DNA from 2 places in the Micromonospora sp. WMMB482 genome. Region 2 is predicted to be linked to the other one. Evidence: predicted binding sites of a transcription regulator. Region 2 holds the regulator's gene; the other holds the start of a gene.
The links. The regulator HspR, encoded in region 2, represses chaperone genes until heat shock. The targets are predictions, from matches to a motif close to TTGAGTNNNNNNNACTCAA.
Positions count from the first base shown of each region.

Region 1 (8,761 bases), 3.3 Mb from region 2:
CCACGAGCGGGCGTCGCTCGCGGCGACCGCCCGGCTGATGGACCACGAGGCGGTCAAGCGGCTCCCGGTGCTCGACGACCTGGGCCGGCTCGCCGGCATCGTCACCCGTGGTGACCTGCTGCGCGTGCATCTACGTACCGACGCGGAGATCCGCGAGGAGGTCGTGCGCGAGGTGCTGCGCCGGGTGCTGTCCGTGCGTGACGGCCTGGTGACGGTCCAGGTCCGTGGCGGCGAGGTCACCATGGACGGGCGACTGGACCGGCGCAGCGCCGTCGAGCTGGCGGGCCGTCTCGCCGCCCAGGTCGCGGGCGTGGTCGCGGTGCACAACGCGATCGGGTACGACGTGGACGACACCACGCTGATGGAACTGGACCCGGTGCACGCCACCCCGGTCGCCTGAGCGCCGCCACCCGGGCCGCACCGGTCAGGTGGGGCCCGCGGTGGCGAGCTGGGCGGCGAGCAGCGCCGGAGCCTCGGCCAGCGACGGGCCGTACCAGGTGAGGTGCCGGCCGGACACCAGCGCCGCCGGCACCCCCGGGAACGCCTCCGGGCCGTCGTCGGCGGTGAACCGGTACGGCTCGTCGGGCAGCACCACGAGGTCCGGCGCCCGAGCGCGCAGCTCGTCCAGGCTCGGCCGGGGATAGCGTTCCGCGTCGCCGGCGTAGCCGTTGCGTACACCGAGCCGGGCCAGCACGTCCCCGGCGAACGTGTCCCGCCCCAGCACCACCCACGGCCGCCGCCACACCGGCACCACAGCGGTGCGGACCCGCTCCGGGGCGGGCAGTGCGGCCCAGGCACGGCGGGCCTCGCGCAGCCACGACGGCACGGCCGGCGCGCCGAGCGCCTCGACCAGCTCACCGAGCTGGTCGAGGGCCTCCGGCACGGTACGCGGGAAGGTGACCCGCACCGGCACCCCGGCCGCGCGTAGCGCCTCGGCGTCGGCCAGCCGGTTCTCCTCCTCGTTGAGCAGCACCAGATCCGGCTCCAGCGCGAGCACCCGGTCCAGGTCCGGGTACTTCGTCCCGCCGACCCGGGCGACGTCCAGCCCGGCCGGATGGGTGCACCAGTCGGTCGCCCCGACCAGCACCTCCGGGCGGGTGGCCGCGACGGCCTCGGTCAGCGACGGCACCAGCGAGACCACTCGCACCGCGTCCCCCTCCTCGAACCGCGCCGGTCAGCGGGCCGCCGCGGTCACGGCGTCGGCGGTCTCCGTCGGCAGGCCGGCCACCGGCACGCCCTTGCGTACCGCCCAGTCGACCGCCGCGCGCAGGTCCGCGGTGGGCAGCGGCCGCCGAGTGGTCACCCCGACCGCCGCGTGCACGGTGTACGCCATGAACGGGTACGACCGGGCCAGCGCGCCGATCGCGTCGTGCAGCCGGCGTACCACCTCCAGCGCGGCCGGTTCGTCGAGCCCGGGCAGAACGAGCTGGAACTCGTTCTCGGTGACGCGCACCGCGCGGTCGACCGGCCGCAGCACGGCGGTGATCGCGGTGAGCACGGCATGCCCCTCCCGGGCGACGCCGCGGCGGCCGAAGCGTTCCGGCGATCCGGGCGGCGCGTCCACACGCAGGCCGACCAGCGCCACCGGCAGCGTGCCGGAGGCGGTCACCCCGTCCGCGCCGGACCACCGGGCCAGGCCGGCTTCCTCCAGCATCGTCTCGGCCGGCTCGACCGGCTGGTGGCGCCGGTCGCCGCGGCGGGCCAGCATCCGCAGCGCCGCCTCGGCACGCGGTTCGCCCGGCCCGGCCGGGATGTCCCGCACCCGGCCGATCGCCTCGTCCAGCGCGGCACGAGCCGCGGCGGGCAGCCGCTCGGCGAGCTGTTCGCGCAGCCGGATCGCCTCGTGCAGCGCCTCGTCGCGGCGGAAGCCCCAGCGTCCCTCGAACAGGCGGCCGGACTCCAGCGTGGGCGCGGGCGCCACCTCGGCCCGGTCGTGCGCGACGAGTGTGGCGCCGAAACGTGGGCTGAGCGCCACCACCGTCCACTCCCGGGCCAGTGCCTCCGCCTCGTCGAGCGGCACGCCGTAGGCACCCTCGGGCAGGTCGGGCGGCGGCCCGCCGACCATCGCCACCACCGTCACGGCGGCGCGGCCGGCGATGCGCCGGTAGACCTCGCGCTCCCGGGCGAAGTACGGCAGCCGCTGGAACAGCGCGAGCACGACGAGCGGGCCGTCCTCGGCCTCGGCGAGCGCGGCGCGTTCGATGGCGTGGGAAACGGCGACGAGACTGCGTTTGGTGAACTGTTCCGGGGTCCGTCCGCTGGGCACGGGCAGAGCCTAGAGGGACGGGCGCGGTAGCGCACCGGTCGGCCGGACCGGTCGTGCCCCACCACATAGACTCGGGCGTCGACCGGACGAGGGGGATCGGGGCGAGATGACGAGCACAGGCAGCGTGACCGCCTCCTGGCTGCGGCCGATCCCGCGCGGGGCCGCGCCGTCCCTGGTCCGTGCCGGTCACCTCGGTCACGGCGGGCGGCGGCTCGGCGACCTGGTGCAGGGCCGCCCGCCGGGGGTCACCGGCAGCCAGTGGAGCACCGCCGGACGCGCGTCGCTCGACCTGGTGGTCTGCGCCGCCGACACCGGGCTGCCGCGCTTCGCGGTGCGGTTCACCGCGCCGGTCCCGGACGGATCGTCCGCGCGGCGGGAAGAACGGCTGACCGACGCGGTCTGCGCCGCCGTCGGCCTGCCGCTGCTGCGCGTCGAGTCGCCGGCGCTGGGTGGCGCTGAGCAGGTCCGCCGGTTCGCCGAGTACGTGCTGGACGCGCGGGCGTACGCCGACGGCACCGACCCGGACGGCGGCGACGCGGTCGGCTTCCGGGACATCATCGGCCGGCTGCCGGACGGCCGGCGGGGACCGGTGAACGACCTGGGGGCGCTGGCCCGGGTCGAGGCGGTCGAGGCGTACGTGGCGGGCCGCATCGCCGACCCGATCGTGCGTGGCCTGCACGTGCGCTGGACCGACGGCCCGGCGGAGGGCTGGGCCTGGGCCGAGGTGCGGCCCGGCCGCTGCCTGCTGGAGCGGGTCCGGCTGACCTCGCGCGGTTTCTCCTGCGGCGTCGACCCGGGGCGGCTCGCCGAGGACCTGGCCGCTGTGGCGCTGGGGGAGCGGCTGCGCGACCTCGACGGCGCAGCGCCGTCCCTGGTGGACCGCGCCGAGCTTCTCCGGCGGGTACGCGCGCTGGCCGCGCAGCGGGACTCCTTCGACGGCGGGTTCGCGTTCGACCACCTCTGCGCCGACTGAGCCGTCCTCGCCGGCGAGGACGGCGGCTTTCGATTTTTTTCCGCTCTCCGGTTGAACCTTCGCCGACGGCGCTCCGTACCTCATCGGGAATGGACGCAGATCTTCCCCGCCGCGCCCCGACGGTGCGGAGACGGTGCGGAAAGGGCATCGTCGGCCATTGACGTGCGACCGAGCGTCGCAGTGATCTCACACCCCGAATTCGTCGGTCCGCCGGGATCACCAGTCAACTACCGGATCGAGAAGGAGAGCAATTCGATGCGCAGGTCCACACGGGCGCGCCGGGCATCCGGTAACGCGCGGAGCAAGCGGATGCTGGCGGTTGTCGGCACGCTCGCGGTCTTCGGCGGCATCGTCGCCGTCACCCAGATCTCGTCCGCCCAGGACCGGCGGACGACCACCCGCGCCGCCTCGGCGTCCTGCGTGCCCGCGAGCCCCGGGGCGACCGCCCCGAAGGGCCAGGGGAGCACCACTCGTACGTGGCAGAACGGCCGCTGGGTCCGCAACCACTGGGGCGACGGCCAGATGTCGCCGGCCGAGTGCCAGCAGACGAACGCGGGCGGTGCGGGCGCCGGCACCCCGACCGTGGCCTGCCCGGACGTCCGCGGCCGGCTGCCGCAGGTGCCCGACCGGGCCCGGGCCGAGGTGGACCGTAACCTGGCGTTGCTGGAGAGCCAGATCGCCGAGGCGAACCGCCGGCTCGCGGCGGACGGCCGAAACGGCGGTGAGTTCATCAACAATGCGATCCTGCGTCCGCTCGCGGACAAGCGGACCGCCACGCTCAACCGGATCGCCACCGCCATCGGCCGGGTCGCCCAGCGTCCGCAGGGCCTGGACCAGCTCGCCCAGTGCGCGGTGACCGATGCCCCTCAGAACGGCGGGAACAACGGCGGCCAGAACGGCGGGAACAACGGCGGCCAGAACGGCGGCGGGAACAACAACGGCGGTGGCCAGAACAACGGCGGCGGAAACGGCCTGGACGTGCTCGCCAAGGACTGCTCCGACAGCGAGCTTCAGGCCCACGACGGCTTCCAGAACGGCAACCGGTGCGTGAGCACCGCGTTCGGTGAGGTGGGCGCCGCGGCGAACAACCCGTCGCTGCTGATCACGCAGTTCCCGAACCAGGTGCGGCGCAACCAGCCGTTCACGCTCCGGGTCACCACCAAGAACCTGGTGCGGGACCGCTTCCTCGCCGCCGGCCAGGGCGGCTACTACCTGGAGAGCTCGCTGCTCAACGGGCAGGGCCTGGTGCGCGGCCACTTCCACACCGCCTGCCGGATGCTCGGCAGCACCCGGCAGCCTCCGAACCCGCAGGACGTGCCGGCGTTCTTCGTCGCCACGGAGGACGGGCGGGGCAGCGAGCAGCCGGACGACGTGCTGATCCAGATCCCGGGCCTGGCGCAGTCGGGCGTGGCGCAGTGCGCGGTCTGGGCCGGTGACGGCTCGCACCGCATCCCGATGATGGAGCGGGCGAACCAGACCCCCGCCATCGACGTGGTGCGCATCCGCGTCAACTGATCGGGCGATCGGCAGCGGCCGTCCGGAGGGCTCCTCCGGGCGGCCGCTGCCGTTCCCGCGTACGGGCACGGTGGGAGGTGGTCCCGAAAGAAATCTCATCCCGGCGGTATCCGGCGAGATGAAAAGCGCCGGCCGTAGAAAGCCGATCGGGGCCACGCCGATTTCTCAGCGTGACCCCGGGATGCCCGACGGTGAACCGGCGGCGGTCAGCGGTTCTTGTACGCCTCGACGACCGACACCGGGATGCGCCCGCGCTCGGAAATCTCGAACCCGTTCTTGGCGGCCCATTCCCGGATGGCGCGGTTCTGCTCGCGGTCCATTCCCGAGGTGCTCGGCCGGGTGGTGCGGCGGGCGCCGCGGGGGACCTCGGCCGCTCCCCGGCCCATTCGCCTGCCAGCGCTGATGTACGGATCCAGCGCCTTGCGCAGGACGCCCGCGTTCTCGTCGGAGACGTCGATCGTGTACGCCACGCCGTCCAGGCTGAACTCGACGGTCCGATCGGCCTTTCCGCCGTCGAGGTCGTCGGTCAGAACGGTGATTACTTTCCTTGCCATCGCCATTACTCCCTGTGTCGGGCGGGGTGTGGCTAAGAGTTTGACCTACCGCGTGGTAATTCCGCAACAATAGCCCGCTGTTTCCATTCGGCGGGTCGCGCTAAAGGGTGCCGCCATTGGGTGCGGGGCGCGGGAACGCGGCGGCTCGGAGTGGTGTGGGTCACAACCCGGAACAAGGGGCACGTTTTGTTACTTGAGCCAGACACGCTCAACCAACGCGATGGCAGGTGTTCGATGGCAACTCTTCCGGTACTCCCACTGACCGACGCCGTCCTGCTGCCCGGGATGGTCATCCCGGTGACCCTCGACCCGACCACCCAGGCCGCTGTCGACGCGGCGCGCGCCACCGGCGACAAGGAACTCCTGGCCGTACCCCGCATCGACGGCGAGTACGGCTCCGTCGGCGTGGTCGCCACGATCGAGAAGGTGGGCCGGCTGCCCAGCGGCGAACCGGCGGCGGTCATCCGCGGTCTGACCCGCGCCCGCATCGGCTCCGGCGTGCCCGGCCCCGGCGCCGCGCTCTGGGTCGGGGCGACCCCACTCGACGAGCCCGCACCGGCGGGCCGCGCCCGGGAACTCGCCCGCGAGTACCGCGCGCTCATGACGTCGGTGCTCCAGCAGCGCGGCGCCTGGCAGGTGATCGACGCGATGGAGCGGATGACCGACCTGTCCGAGCTGGCCGACTCGGCCGGGTACGCGCCCTGGCTCAGTCTGACGCAGAAGACCGAACTGCTCGCCGCGCCGGACGTCACCGCCCGGCTGGAACTGCTCGTCGGCTGGGTGAAGGAACACCTCGCCGAGCAGGAGGTCACTGAGCAGATCAACAGCGACGTCCGCGAAGGGCTGGAGAAGTCCCAGCGGGAGTTCCTGCTCCGCCAGCAGCTCGCCGCGATCCGCAAGGAACTGGGCGAGGACGAGCCGGACGGCTCCGCCGACTACCGCTCCCGGGTGGAGTCCGCCGACCTGCCGGAGAAGGTCCGCGAGGCGGCGCTGCGCGAGGTCGGAAAGCTGGAGCGGGCCAGTGACGCCTCACCCGAGGCGGGCTGGATCCGTACCTGGCTGGACACCGTCCTGGAGATGCCGTGGAACACGCGTACCCAGGACGACACGGACCTTGGTGCGGCCCGGGCCGTGCTCGACGCCGACCACGCCGGCCTGGCCGACGTGAAGGACCGCATCCTGGAGTACCTCGCGGTACGCAACCGGCGCGCGGAGCGCAACCTCGGCGTGGTCGGCGGCCGCGGATCCGGCGCGGTGCTGGCCCTGGCCGGTCCGCCCGGTGTCGGCAAGACCAGCCTCGGCGAGTCGGTCGCCCGGGCGCTGGGCCGCACCTTCGTCCGTGTCTCCCTCGGCGGCGTCCGGGACGAGGCGGAGATCCGCGGCCACCGGCGCACCTACGTCGGCGCGCTGCCCGGCCGGATCGTGCGGGCGCTGCGCGAGGCCGGCTCGATGAACCCGGTCGTGCTGCTCGACGAGGTCGACAAGCTGGCCGCCGGCTACTCCGGCGACCCGGCGGCGGCCCTGCTGGAGGTGCTCGACCCGGCGCAGAACCACACGTTCCGCGACCACTACCTGGAGGTCGACCTCGACCTGTCCGACGTGCTGTTCCTGGCCACCGCCAACGTGGTCGAGGCGATCCCCGGCCCGCTGCTGGACCGGATGGAGCTGGTCGCGCTGGACGGCTACACCGAGGACGAGAAGGTCGCCATCGCCCGGGACCACCTGCTGCCCCGGCAGCGGGAACGGGCCGGGCTGACCACCGACGAGGTGACGGTCGCCGACGAGGCGCTGGCACTGATCGCGGGCGAGTACACCCGGGAGGCCGGCGTCCGGCAGCTCGAACGGGCCCTCGCGAAGATCCTGCGCAAGGTCGCCGTCGCGCTCGCCACGGACGCCGCGCCGGTGCACGTCGACGCCGGGAACCTGGCCCGCTACCTGGGCCGGCCGAAGTTCACCCCGGAGTCGGCCGAACGCACCGCCGTGCCCGGCGTGGCGACCGGCCTGGCCGTCACCGGCGCCGGTGGTGACGTGCTGTTCATCGAGGCCACCACGATGGAGGGCGAGCCGGGGCTGACGCTCACCGGCCAGCTCGGCGACGTGATGAAGGAGTCCGCGCACATCGCGTGGTCGTACCTGCGGTCGAACGGACGGCGCTACGGGCTGGACCCGAACGCGCTGGCCGGGCGGCGGATCCACCTGCACGTCCCGGCGGGCGCGGTGCCCAAGGACGGCCCGAGCGCGGGCATCACCATGGTGACCGCGCTGGCGTCCCTGGTCACCGGGCGGCCGGTGCGGCCCGAGTTCGGGATGACCGGCGAGGTGACGCTCTCCGGCCGGGTGCTGCCGATCGGCGGGGTGAAGCAGAAGCTGCTCGCCGCGCACCGGGCCGGTCTCACCGAGGTGATCATTCCGAAGCGCAACGAGCCGGACCTGGACGACCTGCCGGAGCAGGTGCGGGAGGCGCTGACCGTGCACACCCTTTCCGACGTGGCGGACGTGCTCGCGCTGGCGCTGCGCCCGGCCGGGATCGGCACGGAGTCGCTGGACGGTCCGGCGCTCGCCGCGGCCTGACGACCGTCGCCCCGGCCACCGTACGCGCGGTGGCCGGGGCGACGTCGCGTCCGCCCGCCGAAGGCGCCGGGCTCAGCGGCGGTCGCGCCGCTCGTAGCCCCGGTCGCGGCGCTCGCCCGGGCCGTCGCCGTCCCGGTCCCGGCGTACCGTCGCCTTGCGCCCCTTGATGGTGGTGCCACGCAGCCCCGCGATGATCTCGTCGGCCACCGCCTGCGGCACCTCGACCAGCGAGAACCGGTCGGCGATCTCGATCGAGCCGATGTCCCGGCCACTGATCCGGGTCTCCCCGGTGATCGCGCCGACCAGGTCCTGCGGCCGAACCCCGGCCCGGCGGCCCAGCCCGATGAAGACCTGGGTGGTACCGCCGGTACGCGGGCGGCCCGGGCCCCGGCGCTCGCCCCGCCCGCCGGTCTCCGGCCGGCCCTCGCGCGGGCCGCGGACCGGAACCTGCGGGATCTCCTCCTCGTCGTCCGAGCCCGGCGACGTCGCCTCGTGCGCCAGCTTCACCGCCGCCAGCGCCACCTCGACCAGGTCGAACTCGTCGGTGAGCGACTCCACGATCGCCCGGTACGGGTCGAGGTCGTCCTCCAGCAGGCTCTCCCGCAGCGCGCCCTGGGTCAGCTCCAGTCGCCGGGTACGCATGTCCGCCACCGTGGGGATCTTGTCGATGGCGATCCGCTGCCCGGTGACCCGCTCGATGGTCTTGAGCATCCGGTGCTCACGCGGCTCGGCGAGCGTGATCGCCACGCCCTCCCGGCCGGCCCGGCCCACCCGGCCGATCCGGTGCACGTACGACTCCGGTGCCGACGGTACGTCGTAGTTGACCACGTGGGTGAGCTGCTCGACGTCCAGCCCTCGGGCCGCCACGTCGGTGGCCACGAG
Region 1 is NZ_JAHOPD010000020.1:5,858,673-5,867,433, reverse strand. Features, by position in the region: gene KSK32_RS28665 (CBS domain-containing protein) at 1-400, shown strand, start outside; gene KSK32_RS28660 (helical backbone metal receptor) at 425-1,147, opposite strand; gene KSK32_RS28655 (DICT sensory domain-containing protein) at 1,175-2,266, opposite strand; gene KSK32_RS28650 (DUF2726 domain-containing protein) at 2,373-3,239, shown strand; gene KSK32_RS28645 (hypothetical protein) at 3,549-4,754, shown strand; gene KSK32_RS28640 (Lsr2 family protein) at 4,961-5,308, opposite strand; gene lon (endopeptidase La) at 5,543-7,879, shown strand; gene KSK32_RS28630 (DEAD/DEAH box helicase) at 7,952-8,761, opposite strand, start outside.
Region 1: lon (endopeptidase La) is a predicted target of HspR. The motif match lies at 5,502-5,520, and genes of this name have one in related genera.

Region 2 (8,761 bases):
GGCGGGCGCCGTAGATCGGGTCGTACCCGTGCTCGGCCAGCCAGTTGCGCGCGGAGTCGCTGATGTCCAGTGCCAACCGGCGGTCCGCGAGACGGGCTCGCATCCGGTCGAGCTGGATGTCGACGATCGACCGCAGGTCCTCGCCCTGAAGCGCGGCGAACACCACGATGTCGTCGAGCCGGTTGAGGAACTCCGGCTTGAAGTGCGACCGGACCACTGCGAGCACGCCCTCCCGGCGCTCGTTCTCGGTGAGCGTCAGGTCGCTGATCACCGACGAACCCAGGTTCGAGGTGAGGATCAGGATCGCGTTGCGGAAGTCCACGGTACGGCCCTGACCGTCGGTGAGGCGGCCGTCGTCGAGCACCTGGAGCAGCACGTCGAAGACGTCCGGGTGGGCCTTCTCCACCTCGTCCAGCAGGATCACCGAGTACGGCCGTCGGCGTACCGCCTCGGTGAGCTGGCCGCCCTCCTCGTAGCCGACGTACCCGGGCGGGGCGCCGACCAGGCGGGCCACCGAGTGCTTCTCGCCGTACTCGCTCATGTCGATGCGGACCATGGCCCGCTCGTCGTCGAAGAGGAACTCGGCGAGCGCCTTGGCCAGCTCGGTCTTGCCGACGCCGGTCGGGCCGAGGAACAGGAAGCTGCCGGTCGGACGATCCGGGTCGGCGACGCCGGCCCGGGCGCGGCGGACCGCGTCGGACACCGCGCCGACCGCCTCGGCCTGACCGACGACGCGGGCGCGCAGCGACTCCTCCATCCGGAGCAGCTTGGCCGTCTCGCCTTCGAGCAGCCGTCCGGCGGGGATGCCGGTCCAGGAGGCGACCACGGCGGCGATGTCGTCCGCGCCGACCTCCTCCTTGAGCATCGCGCCGTCGGCCTGGAGCCGGGCCAGCTCCTCCTCGGCCTGCCTCAGCTCGGTCCGCAGCGCGGGGATCCGGCCGTACCGCAGCTCGGCGGCACGTTCCAGCTCGCCGTCGCGCTCGGCCCGCTCGGCCTCGCCGCCGAGGCGCTCCAGCTCCTCCTTGGCGGTGGAGAGCTTGGTGATGTGGCTCTTCTCGGTCTGCCAGCGCTCGGAGAGCGCGGTGAGCTGCTCACGCTTGTCGGCCAGCTCCTTACGCAGCCGCTCCAGACGCTCGGCGGACGCGGCGTCCGGCTCCTTTGCGAGCGCCATCTCCTCGATCTCCAGCCGGCGTACCGCCCGCTCGATCTCGTCCACCTCGACCGGCCGCGAGTCGATCTCCATGCGCAGCCGGGACGCCGATTCGTCCACCAGGTCGATGGCCTTGTCCGGCAGGAACCGGTCGGTGATGTACCGGTCGGAGAGCGCGGCGGCGGCGACCAGCGCGGCGTCGGTGATCCGTACGCCGTGGTGCACCTCGTAGCGCTCCTTGAGCCCGCGCAGGATACCGATGGTGTCCTCGATCGTCGGCTCGCCGACCAGCACCGGCTGGAAGCGGCGCTCCAGGGCCGGGTCCTTCTCGATGTGCTCGCGGTACTCGTCGAGCGTGGTCGCGCCGACCATCCGCAGCTCGCCGCGCGCCAGCATCGGCTTGAGCATGTTGCCGGCGTCCATCGAGCCCTCGCCCTTGCCCGCGCCGACGACCGTGTGCAGCTCGTCCAGGAACGTGATGACCTGGCCGTCGGAGTTCTTGATCTCCTCCAGCACGGACTTCAGGCGCTCCTCGAACTGGCCGCGGTACGACGCACCAGCGACCATCGCGCCGAGGTCGAGCGAGACCAGCTTCTTGTCCCGCAGCGACTCCGGCACGTCGCCGGCCACGATCCGCTGAGCCAGGCCCTCCACGATCGCGGTCTTGCCGACGCCCGGCTCGCCGATCAGCACCGGGTTGTTCTTCGTACGCCGGGACAGCACCTGGATCACCCGGCGGATCTCCGAGTCCCGGCCGATCACCGGGTCGATCTTGCCGTCGCGGGCGCTGGCGGTGAGGTCCACGCCGTACTTGGCCAGGGCCTGGTAGGTCTGCTCGGGGTCGGCGGTGGTGACCCGGCGGTCCCCGCCCCGGACGGTCGGGAACGCGGCGACCAGGTTCTCCTCGGTGGCGCCGGAGTTCTTCAGCGCGACCGAGACCGCGCCGCCGACCCGGGCCAGCCCGGCCAGCAGGTGCTCGGTGGAGGTGTACTCGTCGCCCAGTGGCCGCGCGATCTGCTCGGCGGCGCCGATGGCGTTGACGAACTCGCGGGCCAGCGTCGGCTCGGCGATGCTCGACCCACGGGCGGCGGGCAGGGCGTCGACCGAGCGCTGGGCGACGCGGCGCAGCTCTGCGGGGTCGGCCCCGACGGCGCGCAGCAGGCCCGCGGCGGTCGAGCCCTCGGTGTCCAGCAGTGACAGCAGCAGGTGCCAGGACTCCACGGTGGCGTGACCGCGCTGGTTCGCCAGCGCTACGGCACCGGTGATGGCTTCGCGGCTCTTGGTGGTGAGACGTTCCGTGTTCATGGCTCCCCCGGATCGGCGTGTCCACTGGACATGACACAACCAGGGTTGAGTCTATTCCGCTCAACTCCACCCCTGTGACCTGAGTCACTACTCGCTGGCGCGCGGGTAGATCTTGGTGGCAAACGGCCCCTCCGGGGGCCCTTTCGTACCAAGATCTCAGCGACGTGGGAGACGCGCGAGGCAAGGAGTCTCGTGGTCGGCGCGCAGCACGCAACGCCGGCCGCCGTCCAGCTTGCGGTCGCAGAACACCCAATGGCGTACGGCCTGGTCGTCCTCGGCCGAGACGGTGATCCCGCCCAGCTCCACCACCGCGAGGAACGCCAGCGACCGCCCGGCCGTGCGACCGAGCATCTTCGCCCGGGCCAGATCGGCCGCGCGTACCGGCAGATGGATCACGAACCGCTCCGTCACGACCGACCGGCCAGGTCGCGCATCGACGGCGCCTGACGCGACTGCCACTCGCGCAACGCGTGCTTGATCCGGGCCGTCTCGTCCCGACTTCGAGCGATTTCGGCGTACGCGGTGGCGAGGTCCCCCGCAACGCGATCGAGGAACGCGGCGACCTCGGCGGGGTCCAGCCCTCGGCGGCGCGTCGCGAAGCGGTGGCCCCGCACCTGCCAGGGCCGGAGCGGAAGGTACGAGGTGGCGCGGTAGGCGCCGACCGGCGCGGAGTTGGGCGGTTCCGCGTTCCGCCGCTTCGGACGTATTAGCAGGAGATTGCGCACGACACTGCTCCTTCTGCCGAGGAGACGCTGAGCGGTCTGACTCGTGGGAAGATCTTGGGGCCTACCAGGAGTTGCCGCCATGCCCCGAGTTTCGGACCGTCAGAGAATCGCGCAGGACATCAGAGACAAGATCGCGTCGGGCGAGTACGGCCCTGGCGACAAACTCCCCTCCCTGCGTGAGCTGATCGCGCACTACCAGGTGTCCGCGGAGCCGGTCCGCTCGGCACTCTTGATCCTTCAGGCCGAAGGTCTGGTCGAGGGACATCAGGGCAAGGGCACCTATGTCACCACTCGCGACGACGCCCCCTGATCCCGCACCACCGCGCGACCGATCCGCCCCGAACGCGGCAGGTGCGTGCCCGGAGTAGCCTCACCGGCGTGCGAGTACGAGTCGAGCAGACCGCCCTGCCCGGGATCGGCGTCCGTCATGAGCTGATGACGGAGTCGGGCCGCCGGCTCGGTGTGGTCTCCCACCGCAATGGCCGCCGCGACCTGGTTCTCTACGATCCGGACGATCCGGACTCCTGCCAGGCCGACATTCCCCTGACCGACGACGAGGCGGAGGCGCTCGCCGACATCCTCGGCGCGTCGCTGATGCTCAGGCAGCTCTCGGGGCTGCGAGAGCAGGCCGCCGGGCTGCTGACCGAGCAGATTGCCATCCCGGCCGGGTCGAAGTACGTCAACAATCGGCTGGGCGACACCAAGGCACGGACCCGGACCGGCGCGTCGATCGTGGCCGTGCTGCGTCAGGGCACCGTGAACGTCTCGCCCGATCCCACGTTCCGGTTCGAAGCCGGCGACGTGGTGGTCGTGGTCGGCACCCGCCAGGGACTCGACGGGGTGAGCGCCATCCTGGCCGAGACCGATCCGGACGGCTGAGGCGCATGCACGAAACCACGACTCTGCTCGTCGAGGTCGGGGCGCTGCTGCTCCTGCTGGGGCTGCTCGGCCGATTCAGCCGCCGGTTCGGTATCTCGCCCATCCCGCTCTACCTGCTCGCCGGCCTCGCCTTCGGGCACGGCGGCCTGCTGCCGCTCAACGCCAGCGAGGAGTTCTTCGCCGTCGGCGCCGAGATCGGCGTGATCCTGCTGCTGGTCATGCTCGGCCTCGAATACAGCGCGAACGAGTTGGTGGGCAACCTCCGCTCGGCCGCGCCGGCCGGCCTGATCGATGCCGTGTTCAACGCGCTGCCCGGCTTCGCCTTCGCGCTGCTGCTCGGGTGGGGCTGGGTGGCGGCCGTGGTGCTCGCGGGCGTCACCTGGGTGTCGTCGTCCGGTGTGATCGCCAAGGTGCTCAACGATCTGGGCCGGGTCGGTAACCGGGAGACGCCGGTGATCCTCTCCGTCCTCGTGATCGAGGATCTGGCAATGGCCCTCTACCTGCCGGTGGTCACCGCACTGCTCGCCGGCGCCGGCCTGCTCAAGGGTGGGATCTCGCTCGCCGCCGCGATGCTCACCGTGGTGGTCGTGCTGGCGGTGGCCATCCGGTACGGCCATCTGATCTCCACGGCGCTCTCCGCCAAGGATCCGGAGGCGCTCCTGCTCGGGGTGCTCGGCCTGACCCTGCTGGTCGCCGGTATCGCGGCCAAGCTCCAGGTCTCCGCCGCGGTCGGCGCGTTCCTGGTCGGCATCGCACTGTCCGGCCCGGTGGCGCACCACGCCACCGAACTGCTCTCCCCGTTGCGCGATCTGTTCGCCGCGGTCTTCTTCGTGTTCTTCGGGCTGGTCACCAACCCGCTGGACATGCCGCCGGTGCTGCTGCCCGCGCTGCTGCTCGCCGTGGTGACCATGGCGACGAAGGTGGCCACCGGCTACCTGGCCGCCCGCCGGGCCGGGATCGCCGAGCCCGGACGCTGGCGGGCCGGCCTGGCGCTGACCCCGCGCGGCGAGTTCTCCATCGTCATCGCCGGGCTGGCCGTCGCGGCCGTCTACCCGGTGGAGCCGAAGCTCGCCGCACTCGCCACCGCCTACGTGTTGATCACGGTGGTGACCGGGCCGATGCTCGCCCGCCTGCCCGACACCCCGTGGTTCAAGCAGTGGCTGCGCACCCGCGCCGCCGCCGCTCGTGCGGCCTCGCCGTTGCCCACGCCGGTCGGCGACTGACCGGGTGCCGGGCCGGATCCGCCGCAGGGCAGGTCCGGCCCGGCGTTGTCAAATTGATCCCGGGAAGGTCTACCACTGCTCCGTCCAAGCGCGTTAACGTTTCGGCCCAGCAGCCAGGGTCCGCGGGTGGCCTGCGCCCCCGCCAGCGCAAGCGGAAGGTCGGCCGGTGAGCGTGCAGGAAGAGACGTTCCGCGGCTTCGCAAACCCGGTCGACCCCTCGCCCGCCGAGCTTCGGGCGTGGGCCTATCAGCCGGACTCGGTGCCGCTGACCTCGATGCCGCCGGACTGGGATCTGCTGGTCGCCGGTGACCACCTGGTGCAGACGCTGTTCGATCTGGCCATGGATCAGGGCTGCCCGGCCCGGCGGTTCACGCTGCACTGCCTCTACATCTACGCCGCCGACGGCATTCGGACGAACTTCCGCGCCCACCCCAAGCGCCGGTTCCGCAAGCTGGTCGAGCAGGCCGAGAAGTCCGGCGACGACCTGATGCGCAACTGGGCGCACAACAGCCGGGTGCTGCTCGCCCGGCCGGATCTGTTCGTCTACCGGGACTGGTGCGAGGGCGGCCTGGTCCGCGAGAACCGCCGCCTCTGACGCCTCGAACGCCTCGCCACCCCGAATGACGAACGGGCCGGGATCCCCTCCCCCCCCGGGGTCAGCGTCGCCCAGCCACCTCGACCTGCCCACGTCGACCTCGCTGGCCACGTCGACCCGACCGGCCTGGTCGATCATGAACTTGGCGGTGTTTGGTGTCCGGTTTGTCGCCGCCAACTTCATGATCGACCGCGGGGCGGTGCGTGGTGCCCGCCCGGGGCAACCCAGCATCCGGGCCCGCCCTCCGGAACACGAACGGGCCGGGATCCCCCGTGGATCCCGGCCCGCACGTCGGCGGATCGTCTAGGTCGACCCGCCCTGCTTCTTGCGCCGCTCGTCGTCCCGTGCCCGGTCCACGCCGTGGTCCGTCTGGTCGACGAAGCGCCCTTCCTTGACCCTGTCGCTGAAGCGTCCCTCGGTGACCCGGTCGAACCGCTCGCGCACGTTCTCGGCCACTTTCTCCAGCCGTTCCTCCGCGCGCTCGGCCACCTTCTTCGCCGGTTCCGTCATGACTCCCCCCGCCAGCCCGGAATCCGCTTTGGGGGCTTTTGCCCCTACGGAAAGCCTAGTTGACCCCGCTCTGCCGGACGCCGCTTTCCCCTGACCCGGCCCACGAACCCCCGGGGAACCGACGAAGGCCGGCGCAGCCCCGGGGGAGCGGGGCGCGCCGGCCTTCAGGTACGAGGTCAGCGGTCGGGCGTACGGCGTGGACGCCAGACGACGAGCGCGGTGGACGTGCGGTTGGTGGGCACGAGGTCGCCGCGGGGGAAGCCGCCGAGCGACTCCAGCTCGGCGATCCGCCGGTACGCGGCGTCCAGCTCCGCCTCCAGCCGGGCGACCCGCTGCTGCGCCTCTTCGAGCAGCCGCTCCAACCCGATGATCCGCTTCACCCCGGCCAGGTTGATCCCGTCGTCCTGGCTGAGCCGCTGCACCTCGCGGAGCAGCACCACGTCCCGGACGCTGTAGCGGCGACCTCCGCCGGACGCCCGGCCGGCCTGCACCAGGCCCAGCCGGTCGTACTGGCGCAGCGTCTGGGGGTGCATCCCCGCCATCCGCGCGGCCACCGAGATCATCAAAACCTTGGCCTCGTAAGCCGGGTCACCCGAGCCGACGTACTCCTCCGACATGCCCGCTCACCTCCGCTGCCGCCGTCAACTGAATCGACGTACCCGCGCGTCGAGATGTTCCCGCGCGGCGGGCGGAGTCTGCGCCGCGAAGGTCTCCAGCGCCGCCCGCGCCTCGTCCGAGACCTTCGCCGGGACCACCACGTCGAGTGTGACCAGCAGGTCACCGGCGCGGCCGTCCTTGCGTACGACGCCCTTGCCACGGGCGCGCAGCACCCGCCCGCTGGGCGTACCCGGTGGCACCCGCAGGGTCACCGTCCCGTCCAGGGTCGGTACACGCAGGTCCGTGCCGAGAACCGCCTCGGCGTACGTGACCGGGACGGTCAGGGTCAGGTCGTCCCCGGTACGCCCGAACAGCTCGTCCGGGCGGACCTTCACCTGTACGAACAGGTCGCCCGCCGGGCCGCCCCGCTCGCCGGGCTCACCCCGGCCGGCCAGGCGGATCCGCTGCCCGTCGGCCACCCCGGCGGGGAAGCGGACGTGCAGGGTGCGGGTCTTGGTGACCCCGCCGGTGCCGTGGCACTCCGGGCACTTCTCCTCGACGATCGTGCCGACGCCCTGACAGTTGCGGCACGGCTCGGAGAAGCTGAACGACCCCTGGTTGCGGGTGGTCACCCCGGCGCCGTGGCAGACCGGGCAGGCCACCGGCTGGGTGCCGGGCTTCGCGCCGTTGCCGTGACAGGTGTCGCAGACCCCGGGCGCGCGCAGCGTCAGCGGCAGCGTGACGCCGTGAACCGCGTCGGTGAAGTCGAGCGCCACCTCGGTCTCGACGTCCCGGCCGCGGGCCGGGCCGCGCGGACGCGCCGGACCACCGCCGCCACCTCCGCCGCCGGAGAAGATCGAGCTGAACAGGTCGGTGAAGCCGCCGCCGCCGAACCGGCTGTCGCCACCGCCGGCGCCGCCGCCGAACAGGTCGGAGACGTCGAACGGCATGCCGCCCGGCTGGCCCGCGCCGCGGGCGTTGCGCCGGAAGGCGCCGGAGCCGAACAGCGAGCGCATCTCGTCGTACTCGCGGCGCTTCTTCTCGTCACCGAGCACCGCGTACGCCTCGGAGACGGTCTTGAACCGCTCCTCGGCGCCGGTGTCGCCGGGGTTGTGGTCCGGGTGCGACTCCCGGGCCAACTTGCGGTACGCCTTCTTGATCTCGTCCGAGGAGGCGGACTTGTCCACGCCCAACGCGGCGTAGTAGTCCTTCTCGATCCAGTCCTTGGAACTCACCGGTCCACCCCCTTCCACGGGTCGAACCCCGGTCGTCCCGCCCGCCCGGTGCGGGCGGGCGGGACGTCACGGGTCGGCACTACTCCGGGTCCGCGACCGCGACCATGGCGGGCCGCAGCAGCCGCTCGCCGAGCTGGTAACCGCGGCGCATGACCTGCACGCAGGTCGGCTCCGTCACGTCGGCGGAGGTCTGGTGCGCCACCGCCTCGTGCCGGGTCGGGTCGAACGGGTCGCCCGTCTCACCGAACGCGGTCAGGCCGAACTTGGCGAGCGCGCCGGTGAGCTGCTCGGCCACGCTGCCGAACGGGCCCACCAGGTCGCCGTGCTCGCGGGCCCGGTCCAGGTCGTCGAGGATCGGCAGCAGCGCGGTGAGCACCGCCCCGGTGGCCTGCTCCTGCACCAGGTTGCGGTCCCGGTCGACCCGCTTGCGGTAGTTGGCGTACTCCGCGGTCACCCGCTGGAGGTCGCGGGTGCGCTCCTCCAGGTCGGTACGGAGCGACTCCAGCTCGGCGCCGAGCGGCGTGTCCGTGCCGGTCCCGCCG
Region 2 is NZ_JAHOPD010000020.1:2,567,603-2,576,363, reverse strand. Features, by position in the region: gene clpB (ATP-dependent chaperone ClpB) at 1-2,455, opposite strand, end outside; gene KSK32_RS13075 (hypothetical protein) at 2,612-2,866, opposite strand; gene KSK32_RS13070 (DivIVA domain-containing protein) at 2,863-3,180, opposite strand; gene KSK32_RS13065 (winged helix-turn-helix domain-containing protein) at 3,260-3,490, shown strand; gene KSK32_RS13060 (cation:proton antiporter regulatory subunit) at 3,559-4,059, shown strand; gene KSK32_RS13055 (cation:proton antiporter) at 4,065-5,282, shown strand; gene KSK32_RS13050 (hypothetical protein) at 5,449-5,877, shown strand; gene KSK32_RS13045 (hypothetical protein) at 6,181-6,387, opposite strand; gene KSK32_RS13040 (heat shock protein transcriptional repressor HspR) at 6,564-7,004, opposite strand; gene dnaJ (molecular chaperone DnaJ) at 7,029-8,219, opposite strand; gene grpE (nucleotide exchange factor GrpE) at 8,299-8,761, opposite strand, start outside.